One region of the Streptomyces sp. CRCS-T-1 genome, then DNA from elsewhere that is predicted to be linked to it. Evidence: riboswitches for the same ligand, from Rfam matches in the RefSeq annotation. Region 1 holds a riboswitch; each other region holds the start of a gene.
The links. A riboswitch is a leader RNA that binds a small molecule or an ion and turns the genes downstream of it on or off. The one in region 1 is predicted to bind cobalamin.

Region 1 (3,268 bases):
AGCAGATAGCCGCCTCCCGGGGCGGCGACCACGTCGACGCGGTCGCCCCGGGGGTGCCCGCAGCGGCGTTCGCACCCGGACCAGTACAAGGGGAGGCCGCCCGGCTCGATCGTGTCGAGGGCCTCGGCCGCGTCGGCCCGTACGTCCGCCCGCGACTTGGCGCATCCGGGGCTGCCGATACAGGCACCGACACGGAGCCAGGGGTCACCTGGGCCGGTGACCAGGCCGGTGGCCGCGAGGCGGGCGAGGGATACGTCCGGGTCCGTCCCGTGTGTGGGAAGAACCACACCGCGCCACGGGGTGAGACGCAGCTCACCGGCGGCGACGCGGGTCAGTTCCCGCCACTGGTGTGCCGAGAGGCGTCCCAGAGGTACGTGCACGGAGAGCGCGGTGCCTAGGACTCCCGGGGGCGGTCCGGCCGTGCGGACGGTCTCCCGGTCCCGCCGCTCGTGACGGATGCCCTCGGCCCGCAGCCGTCGGCCGACCGCGTCGAGCAACTCGTCGCCGGAGAGGGACAGTTCATCAACGCGCCAGACGCGGTCCCCGCTCGTTCGCGCCGCCTCCAGGAAGGTTTCCGCGGCCGCCAGCGCGGCCCGGGCCGCTTCCTCGGCACCGACGCGCAGCGCTTGTCCGGCCGCTCCGAGCGTGAGTTCCGCGCCGCCGTCCGCCGTCGCCCGTACCGTCACATCGGCATCGAGTCCGGCCACGTCGCCGCGTCCGTCGTCGAGCGCGAACAGGAAACGTCCCGACAGGGCCCGCGCCGCCTCGCTCGCGCACAGCGCCGCGTCCAGGGCCGTCAGCCAGGGGCGTACGTCCAGAAAGCCCCGCCCGTCGAGACCGGACAGCGGCGAGGCCACGATGTTGCGCACCCGCTCGTGCCCGTGCGAGGGCAGCAGCCCGGCCGCGTCCAGCGACTCGGCCAGCTCCCCGGCGCATCCACCGGGCAGACCCCGCAGTTGCGCGTTGCCGCGCGAGGTCAGATGCAGGTCGCCGTCGCCCAGCCGCACCGCCACGTCCCCGAGCGTCTCCGCCTGCGCAACGGTCAGCACACCACCGGGAATCCGGACGCGAGCCAGCGCTCCGTCGTCCGCCGCGTGCAGCCGCAGCGTCCCCGGACAGGCGTCACCGCGGTCTCGTGGGACCGCTGTGGCCTGGGGCGATGAGCGCGGGGCAGCCGTGGACATGGCGGCGAGCATACCTACCATCACACCTGGTGTATGCCGTGCCCTCTTCCCCTGGCACTTACTATGATCGCGGCGGGTCATCCGGTCCGCCATCGCCACGACGGCGACAGGGGAGGAAGCCGGTGCGAGTCCGGCGCGGTCCCGCCACTGTGAGTCCGGCCCATGCGGCCGGACGAGTCAGGAACTCCCTTCCCCGAACGCTCGGCATCGCCCGAGCAGGGGAGACCCCATTTCGAACCACCCGGGGCGCGGACACCCCGAGGAAGGCCGACGCCGCATGATCCTGCTCCTGTCGACGTCCGACACCGATCTGCTGAGCGCCCGCGCGGCCGCGGGTCCGGTGCCCTACCGCTTCGCCAACCCCTCCCGTCTCGCCCTCGACGACCTCCCCGGCCTTCTCGACGGCGTCGACCTGGTCGTCGTACGTCTCCTCGGCGGCATCCGCGCCTGGCAGGACGGCCTCGACCTGCTGCTGGCCGACGGCCGCCCGGTCGTCGTCCTCACCGGCGAACAGGCTCCGGACGCCCAGCTCATGGAAGCCTCCACCGTCCCCGTCGGCATCGCCGCCGAGGCACACGCCTACCTCGCCCACGGTGGCCCGGCCAACCTGGAGCAGCTCGCCCGCTTCCTCTCCGACACGGTCCTGCTCACCGGCCACGGCTTCGAGTCGCCGGCGGCAGCACCCACCTGGGGCCCGCTGGAGCGCACGCCCCGCGCCGGCGCCGACGGTCCGACCGTCGCCGTGCTCTACTACCGGGCCCACCACATGAGCGGCAACACCGCCTTCGTCGCCGCCCTGTGCGACGCCGTCGAGGACGGGGGCGGCCGGGCCCTGCCCCTGTACGTCGCCTCCCTGCGCGCCCCCGAGCCCGAGCTGATCGAAGAGCTCCGCACCGCCGACGTGATCATCACCACGGTCCTTGCCGCGGGCGGCACCAAGCCCGCCCAGGCGTCGGCCGGCGGCGACGACGAGTCCTGGGACGCCGGAGCGCTCACCGAGCTGGACGTCCCGATCCTCCAGGCCCTGTGCCTCACCGGTTCGCGCGCCGCCTGGGAGGAGAACGACGAGGGCGTCTCCCCGCTCGACGCGGCCAGCCAGATCGCCGTCCCCGAGTTCGACGGCCGCCTCATCACCGTCCCGTTCTCGTTCAAGGAGATCGACGAGGACGGCCTCCCCGCCTACGTCGCCGACCCCGAGCGCGCCGCCCGCGTCGCCGGAATCGCCGTACGCCACGCCCGGCTCCGCCACATCCGTCCCGCCGACAAGCGCCTGGCGCTGGTCCTCTCCGCCTACCCGACCAAGCACTCCCGCATCGGCAACGCGGTCGGCCTCGACACCCCCGCCAGCGCGGTGGCCCTGCTGCGGCGCCTGCGCGAGGAGGGCTACGACTTCGGCACGGACGCCGAGGTGCCGGGCCTCGCCTCCGGCGACGGCGACGAGCTGATCCGCGCCCTGATCGAGGCGGGCGGCCATGACCAGGAGTGGCTCACCGAGGAGCAGCTGGCCCGCAACCCGGTGCGTATCCCGGCGGCCGACTACCGCCGCTGGTACGCCACGCTCCCCGAGGAGCTGCGCACGTCGGTGGAGGAGCACTGGGGTCCGGCGCCGGGCGAGATGTTCGTCGACCGCAGCCGCAACCCGGAGGGCGACATCGTCCTCGCGGCCCTCCGCTTCGGGAACCTGCTGATCCTCATCCAGCCCCCGCGCGGCTTCGGCGAGAACCCGATCGCGATCTACCACGACCCGGACCTCCCGCCGTCCCACCACTACCTGGCCGCCTACCGCTGGATCGCCGCCCGCGCCGAGGACGGCGGCTTCGGCGCCGACGCGATGATCCACCTCGGCAAGCACGGCAACCTGGAGTGGCTGCCCGGCAAGAACGCCGGCCTGTCCGCCGCCTGCGGCCCCGACGCCGCCCTCGGCGACCTGCCCCTGATCTACCCGTTCCTGGTCAACGACCCGGGCGAGGGCACCCAGGCCAAGCGCCGCGTCCACGCCACCCTCGTCGACCACCTCGTGCCGCCCATGGCCCGCGCCGACTCCTACGGCGACATCGCGCGCCTGGAGCAGCTCCTCGACGAGT
Region 2 (3,268 bases), 1.2 Mb from region 1:
CGGCACCTCCATCGGCGCGGCGATCGTGCGCGCGGCGACATCGGCCCAGACGAGGAACACCGCCCCGCCGAGCGCGGCCGTCGGCAGGACCCGGCGATGGTCGCCGCCGACGAACAGCCGCACGATGTGCGGCAGCATCAGACCGACGAAGCCGATCGGCCCGGCCGCCGCGACCAGCACGCCCGTCACGAGGGAGACCAGTACGAACATCCGGGCCCGGAACCGGGCCACGTCCAGCCCCATCGTGGTCGCGGCCTCCTCGCCCGCCAGCAGCAGGTTCAGATTCCGGGACTGCACCATGAGCACGCCGACGCCCAGCAGCGTCGCCAGGCTCGGCAGCCACAGCGTGTCCCAGTTGACGCCGCCGAGGCCGCCGAGGGTCCAGGCGAGCACCGCACGGGCCTCGTTGCCCCGGTCGGTGGTCAGCAGCAGCAGATCCAGCAGCGCGGTGAGCACCGCCGCGATCGCCACCCCGGACAGCACGAGCCGTACGGAGGTGATGCGTCCGCCGGTCCGGGCGGTGGCGTAGACGAGCAGCAGCGCGCCCAGCGCGCCCAGGAACGCGGCGGCCGACAGCGACACCGGCCCGAACACGCTCACCCCGAACACGATCACCGACACCGCGCCCAGCGACGCCCCCGAGGAGACGCCCAGCAGATACGGCTCGGCGAGCGGGTTGCGCACCAGGGCCTGCAGGGCGGTGCCCACGACCGCGAGGCCCGCCCCGGTCACCACCCCGAGCAGCACCCGGGGCGCCCGCACGTCCAGCACGATGGTCTCGCGCGCCCCCGACCAGTCCGGCTCCGTCCAGCCGGCGCCCAGCGCGTGCGTCAGGATGCCCCAGACCTGCCCGGGCGGCACCTGGACGGAGCCGATCGCCAGGCCCGCCGTGACGGAGACGACGAGCAGGGCGGTGAGGACGAGCAGGGTGACCGTCAGGCCGGTGCGCCCCGTCCGCCGCCCCGGCGGGACAGGGCGTCGCACCGCGGGCGCCTCGGTGGCCGGCTGCGTCACCGGGAGCTCTCGGGGTGCAGCCCGCGCGCCAGGTCCCCGACCGCGTACGCGGAGCGGATGCCGACCAGGGTCGCGGTCAGCGGCAGGACGACGAACCGCTTGTTCTTCACGGCGGGCACATCGGCGAGGGCCGGCTGGGAGAGCAGGAACTTCTTCTTCTGCTCGACGCTTCCGGCGCCGGCGTAGTCGTAGATGGCGATGACCTCGGGCTTGCGCTCGACGACCTGCTCCCAGGAGACGTCCCCGAAGACGTCGTCGAGGTCGGCGAAGACGTTCTTGCCGCCGGCCAGCCGGATGATCTCCGTGCCGAGGCTCTTGCCGCCCGCGGTGAAGGCGGTCTTGTCGCCGCTGTCGTACACGAACACCGGTACCGCGGACTCGCCCTCGACGGCGGAGGCCGCCTTGCCGACCCGGCCCTCCAGGTCGGCGACCAGCTTGTCGGCCCGGTCGGAGACACCGAAGATCTCACCGACGGTGCGGATCTCGTCGTAGGTGTCCTTCATCGTGACCCGCTTCTTGCCGCAGTACTCGCGGTTGAGGTGGGTGTCGATGCCGGCGTCGGCGAACGCCTTGCGGGAGCGGCCCTCGTTCTCCGCGAAGGCACTGCCGTAGCCGCCGTAGACGAGGTCCGGCTCTGCCTCCAGGACCGTCTCGAAGGACGGTTCCTTCTTCGACAGTTCCGGTATCGCCTCGTAGTCCTTGCGCAGTTCCGGCAGGACGGCCGAGTCGGGGAAGGCGGTGCCGACCACGCGGTCCTTCAGACCGAGGGCGAGCATCAGTTCCGCCGGGTGCTGGTGGATGGTGACGACCCGCGACGGCGGCTTGTCGTACGTCGTCTTCACCCCGCAGTTGTTCACGGTGACGGGGAAGCCCGCGGGCGCCGAGGCCTTGGCGTCCCGGTCTGTGCTGTCGGACGACGAGCCGCAGCCGGCGACGAGCAGCGCCGCCGACAGGGCGAGTGCCGCGCCGCGCAGGGTGGTGCGCCGGCGGCGGGCAGGGGAGAGCAGGTGGGACACGTAGAGCCTCCTGGGGAGTCCGCGCTCCTCGGATCGGGCCCGCGGCGGGTCAGTGTCCTGACTCCCGGATCGACGTTCCCCCTCGCCTTCCCGCGCTCGCGCGGTGGCGTGTCGAAGGGGTGCACTCCCCGGTCACAGTGGCGGGACCGTGCCGGATTCGCACCGGCTTCCTGTCTCCCGTCGCGGCGATGACCTGGTGATAGTACGTTCCGCGCCGTCGCGGTCAACAGGGCGTGCGACCCCGCCCCGCACGCCCCGTGCCCACGTCACACCTCCCGGACCGCCCGCAGCACCAGCCGCTCGGCGTTCTCGTCGTAGGGCCGGCCGTCGAAACCGCCGAAGACCTCCACGCCCCCGAACCCCGCCTCCTCGGCCATTCGCCGCAGCTCCACGGCGCTGTACACGAACCACACCAGCGTTGCTCGGGTGACCCGCTCGCCCCGCACCAGGACCCAGTCGCTGCGCAGCCGCGCCCAGTCGTCCAGCACGGTGTCCGTCTGCACCATCAGGTCCTCACCGCGCGTCACCACCTTCGGCGGGGTGACCTTGCGGGCCAGCAGTTCCTTGCCCGCGAGGTCCAGGACGAGGGTGCCGCCGGGGGCCAGGCAGTCGTACATGGTGCGCAGCACGCGCGCGTTGTCGGCGGGGTCCTCGAAGTAGCCGAACGAGGTGAACATGTTGAGTACGACGTCGAAGCCGCCCGGCGCCTCGAACTCACGCGCGTCCGCCTGGACGTAGCTGACGTCGGTGCCGGTGTCCGCCGAGCGTTTGCGCGCCCGGTCCAGCAGGGCCGGGCTGAGGTCCACGCCCGTCACCTCGTAGCCGCGCCGGGCGAGCGGCACGGTGAACACGCCCGGGCCGCAGCACAGGTCGAGCACCCGGGCGCCGGGCGTGAAGGACAGCAGGGGAGAGGTGCCGAGGAGTTCCTCGGCCTGGGTGTGGCGCTGTTCGGAGAAGAGGAAGTCGTGGAACTCCGTCCAGAAGTCATCGTCCTGGAACCCGCCCGTCCGTGTCATGCGGCTTCAGTGCTCCTTCTTCGTCTGATGGGACCTGCATTCGCCGCTCGGCGTGCCTTCGCAGCAAGAGCAGCAGCGGAGGCAGCAGCAGGCACTGCGCGGCCGCCAGCAGCCAGAACCAGCCGGTGTGCCCGGCGCCTTCGCCGAGGCCGTACAGCTGCCCGCCCAGCACCCCGCTCGCGCAGGCGCCGAGCCCCGCGGCCAGCCGCTGCTGGCCGAAGA
Region 3 (3,268 bases), 5.8 Mb from region 1:
CTTCGCCGCCGGTGTCGACTCCCGGGAACTCGCCACCTGCTCCCCGCAGCCCTTCTCCGGATAGCCCGAGATCGCGCACAGCAGGGCGTTCGTGTCGTAGCGCAGGGGCTTGGCGACACTCGCGAGGGCCTCCGCCGTGGTCGCGTCGGGGGAGACGCGGGCGCAGGCCGTCCGGGCGGGGGGCGGGGCCTCGCCCTGAGGGGCGTCCGCCTTGGTGCCGGGGTCGATGACGAGCGCCACGCGCTTCTTGCCGTCCTGCGCGGGGGTCTTCGCGCAGATGGTCGTGAAGTCGGCCGTGCCGCGCGGCCGGGCCGCCTCGGAGGAGTCCTCGCTCACCGCGAAGCGGAAGCCCTGGACGTCGCCGTCCGAGGGGCGGGCCATGGACGGGCCCTGGGTGGCGTAGACCCAGCGGTCGCCTTCGCGGTCCCAGAACGACCAGTACCGGTAACCGGCGGCCTGGGCCTGGCCCGCGCCCGCGATCAGCAGGAGCGAGGCCGCCAGGAGGAGGAGAGCGGCCCGGCGGATCACGACTGCTGCCTCTTCTTGCGGCCGGTGAAGAGGAAGCCGATGCCGATACCGGCGACGAGGCAGACCCCGACGTACCACCAGACGCCGAAGAAGCCCGACCCCGAGTCGTCCTTCTCGTCGGTCGCCGAGGCCTGGTCGGGGGCCTGCGGGGCCGGGCCCGTCGCGTTGAGCTGCTTCACCAGGTCCGTGCCGCCGAAGTCACGCGGGTTCACGCCCGTCGCGTGGGCGGCGAAGATCAGCTGGGCGTAGGCGGCGGGGCCGCCCTGCTCGGCCCAGTCGGCGGAGTTCTTCTCCAGCCACTGCACGGACTTCTCGGCCTGCGCGGTCTCGCCCTGCGCGGCGAGCGCCACGACCGCGTCGGCGGTGTTGCCGTGGTCGGGCTGGGGGTCCGCGCCGGCGAGGGCGGAGGTGAGGTGGTCGTCGTCCTTGGCGAGGGTCTGGGTGAGGTACGCGGCGCCGTTGTCGGCGGCCTGCCGCGGCGTGGAGGGGTCCGCGCACGTGGCGCCGGACTTCTTGCCCTCCTCCACGACCATGCCCTTGCCCAGGGCGCCGAGGACACCGGCCGCCGTGGCGTCCGCGTTGGCGGCCAGCTCGCCCTTCTTGTCCGGCTGGAACGCGAAGGCGCCGTCGTCGTCCCCGCCGCAGGGGAGGGCGAGCTTCAGCAGGGCGTCGTCGGGCGACTTGCCGCCCTTCTCGACCTGGTCCGGCTTCTCACCGGCGGCGGCGAGCGCGCCGATGATGACCGACGTGGAGTTGGTGTCGCTGGCGCCGCCGGGCGCGTAACCCCAGCCGCCGTCCTTGTTCTGTACGGACCTCAGCCAGCCGACGGCCTTGTCGGTGACGGCGTCCTGCCCGCCGAGCGCGGCGAGCGCCTGGACGGCGGCGGCCGTGGCGTTGGTGTCGAGCATGGTCTTGGCGTCGCACGCGGCGGCCGGGTCGGGACGGTACGCGGCGAACCCGCCGTCCGCGCACTGCTGCCCGACCAGCCACTCGACGGACTTGGCGGCCGGCTTCTCACCCACCGTGTCCTGGGCCAGCAGGGCGAGCGACTGGCGCCAGACGCCGTCGAACTTGGGGTCCTTGTCGCCGTACAGGGCGGAGGGGAGCGACGGGGACGGACTCGGCGACGGTGCGGCGGCGGCCGGCGTGGCGGCGCCGATCACGGTGACGGCGGCCAGGACCGCGGCGCTGCGGCGGACGTTCATGATCGGCGGGTGCCTCTCCCTGTGAGGGAGCCGGGCAGCACGGGACACCCCGGCGGCTCGGCTCCGTATACCTCGACGGTGCCGTGCACCGGCAGGCGCCGGGCACGTGAGCCGGTCACGATCCGTACGGGGCGATCCGGCTTCCGCCTGGCAGGGCGGTCCACGGTTGCGGGTCAGCGCCGGAATTGCACCGGCTTCTCCCTGTACGGGTGATGACGACCCGCCCACTGTACCCGGAAGTAGCAAAACGGCCGAGAGTACCTTCCTCCCGTGCCGACAACACCACCTGGACGCCTCCTGGACTCGGGTCGCCGCCCGGATGTGCGGTGAGGTCGAACTGCTGCACCACGCCGAGGAGTTGATCCTGTCCGTGAGGCAAAACGGGTTAACGTGAAGCTCCACGACCACACGCAGGAGCGTCCATGACTGATCAGGTGGAGAACTCCGAGCAGGAGCCGCTCTCCAAGATCGATACCTCGGTTCCGCACTCGGCGCGGATCTGGAACTACTGGCTGGGCGGGAAGGACAACTACGAAGTCGACCGTGTGGCCGGTGACGCGTTCCGTGAGATCTTCCCCGGGATCGAGACCGGGGCCCGCGCCGCCCGCTACTTCCTCGCCCGCGCCGTCCGCCATCTCGCCGCCGAAGAGGGCATCCGTCAGTTCCTGGACATCGGCACCGGGCTGCCCAACGTGGACAACACCCACCAGATCGCCCAGCGGGTGGCCCCGGAGAGCCGGATCGTCTACGTCGACAACGACCCGCTGGTCCTGGCACACGCCCGCGCGCTGCTCACCAGCACACCGGAAGGCGTCACCAACTACGTCGACGCCGACCTGCGCAAGCCGAGCACGATCGTCCGGGAAGCCGGGAAGACCCTGGACTTCGACCAGCCCGTCGCGCTCATGCTGATGGGCATCCTCGGCCATATCGAGGACCACGACGAGGCCCGCGAGATCGTGCGGCAGCTGGTCGACGCGCTGCCGCCCGGCAGCTACCTCGTCCAGTACGACTCCACCGACACCAGCGAGGACTACCTCCGGGCCATCGGGCAGTACAACGACGGCGGCTCGATCCCGTACATCCTGCGCAGCCCCGAGCAGATCGCCCGCTACTTCGACGGTCTGGAGCTGCTGGAGCCGGGCGTCACGTCCTGCTCGCGCTGGCGTCCCGACGCCGAGGCCCTGGGCCTGCCCGCGGAGGTGCACCAGTACGGCGGTGTCGCCCTCAAGCGCTGAACTCAGGTCTCCTGAAGTATGCGGTGCAGGATGGTCGGAGTCTCGTCCGGCGACTCGGCTTCGACCACCAACCGGTTCATGGCGTCCCAGTAGCGCTCGATGTCGGCCGGCCGGTCGGGATAGAGCGCGGTGGTGAGCTGCTCCAGGTAGACCACGTCGGGCAACTGGCCCCCGGGCAGCCGCAGAATGGTGACCGGACCGCCCTCCGCGGCATGCCCGCCGGAGCGGAACGGCAGGATCTGCACGGTGACCTGCGGCAGCCGGCACACCTCGATGAGATGCCTGAGCTGAGCGCGC

Region 2: it holds a riboswitch for cobalamin, as region 1 does, so the genes downstream of both, NNW99_RS06105 (ABC transporter substrate-binding protein) here and cobN (cobaltochelatase subunit CobN) in region 1, are expected to answer to the same signal.
Region 3: it holds a riboswitch for cobalamin, as region 1 does, so the genes downstream of both, NNW99_RS27130 (prenyltransferase/squalene oxidase repeat-containing protein) here and cobN (cobaltochelatase subunit CobN) in region 1, are expected to answer to the same signal.

What each region holds. Positions count from the first base shown of each region.
Region 1 is NZ_CP101651.1:191,917-195,184, reverse strand. Features, by position in the region: gene cobG (precorrin-3B synthase) at 1-1,196, opposite strand, end outside; cobalamin riboswitch at 1,241-1,392, shown strand; gene cobN (cobaltochelatase subunit CobN) at 1,462-3,268, shown strand, end outside.
Region 2 is NZ_CP101651.1:1,368,286-1,371,553, reverse strand. Features, by position in the region: gene NNW99_RS06110 (iron ABC transporter permease) at 1-1,014, opposite strand, end outside; gene NNW99_RS06105 (ABC transporter substrate-binding protein) at 1,011-2,021, opposite strand; cobalamin riboswitch at 2,081-2,204, opposite strand; gene NNW99_RS06100 (class I SAM-dependent methyltransferase) at 2,297-3,046, opposite strand; gene NNW99_RS06095 (MFS transporter) at 3,015-3,268, opposite strand, start outside.
Region 3 is NZ_CP101651.1:5,989,012-5,992,279, forward strand. Features, by position in the region: gene NNW99_RS27125 (SCO2322 family protein) at 1-528, opposite strand, end outside; gene NNW99_RS27130 (prenyltransferase/squalene oxidase repeat-containing protein) at 525-1,733, opposite strand; cobalamin riboswitch at 1,845-1,977, opposite strand; gene NNW99_RS27135 (SAM-dependent methyltransferase) at 2,156-2,971, shown strand; gene NNW99_RS27140 (helix-turn-helix transcriptional regulator) at 2,974-3,268, opposite strand, start outside.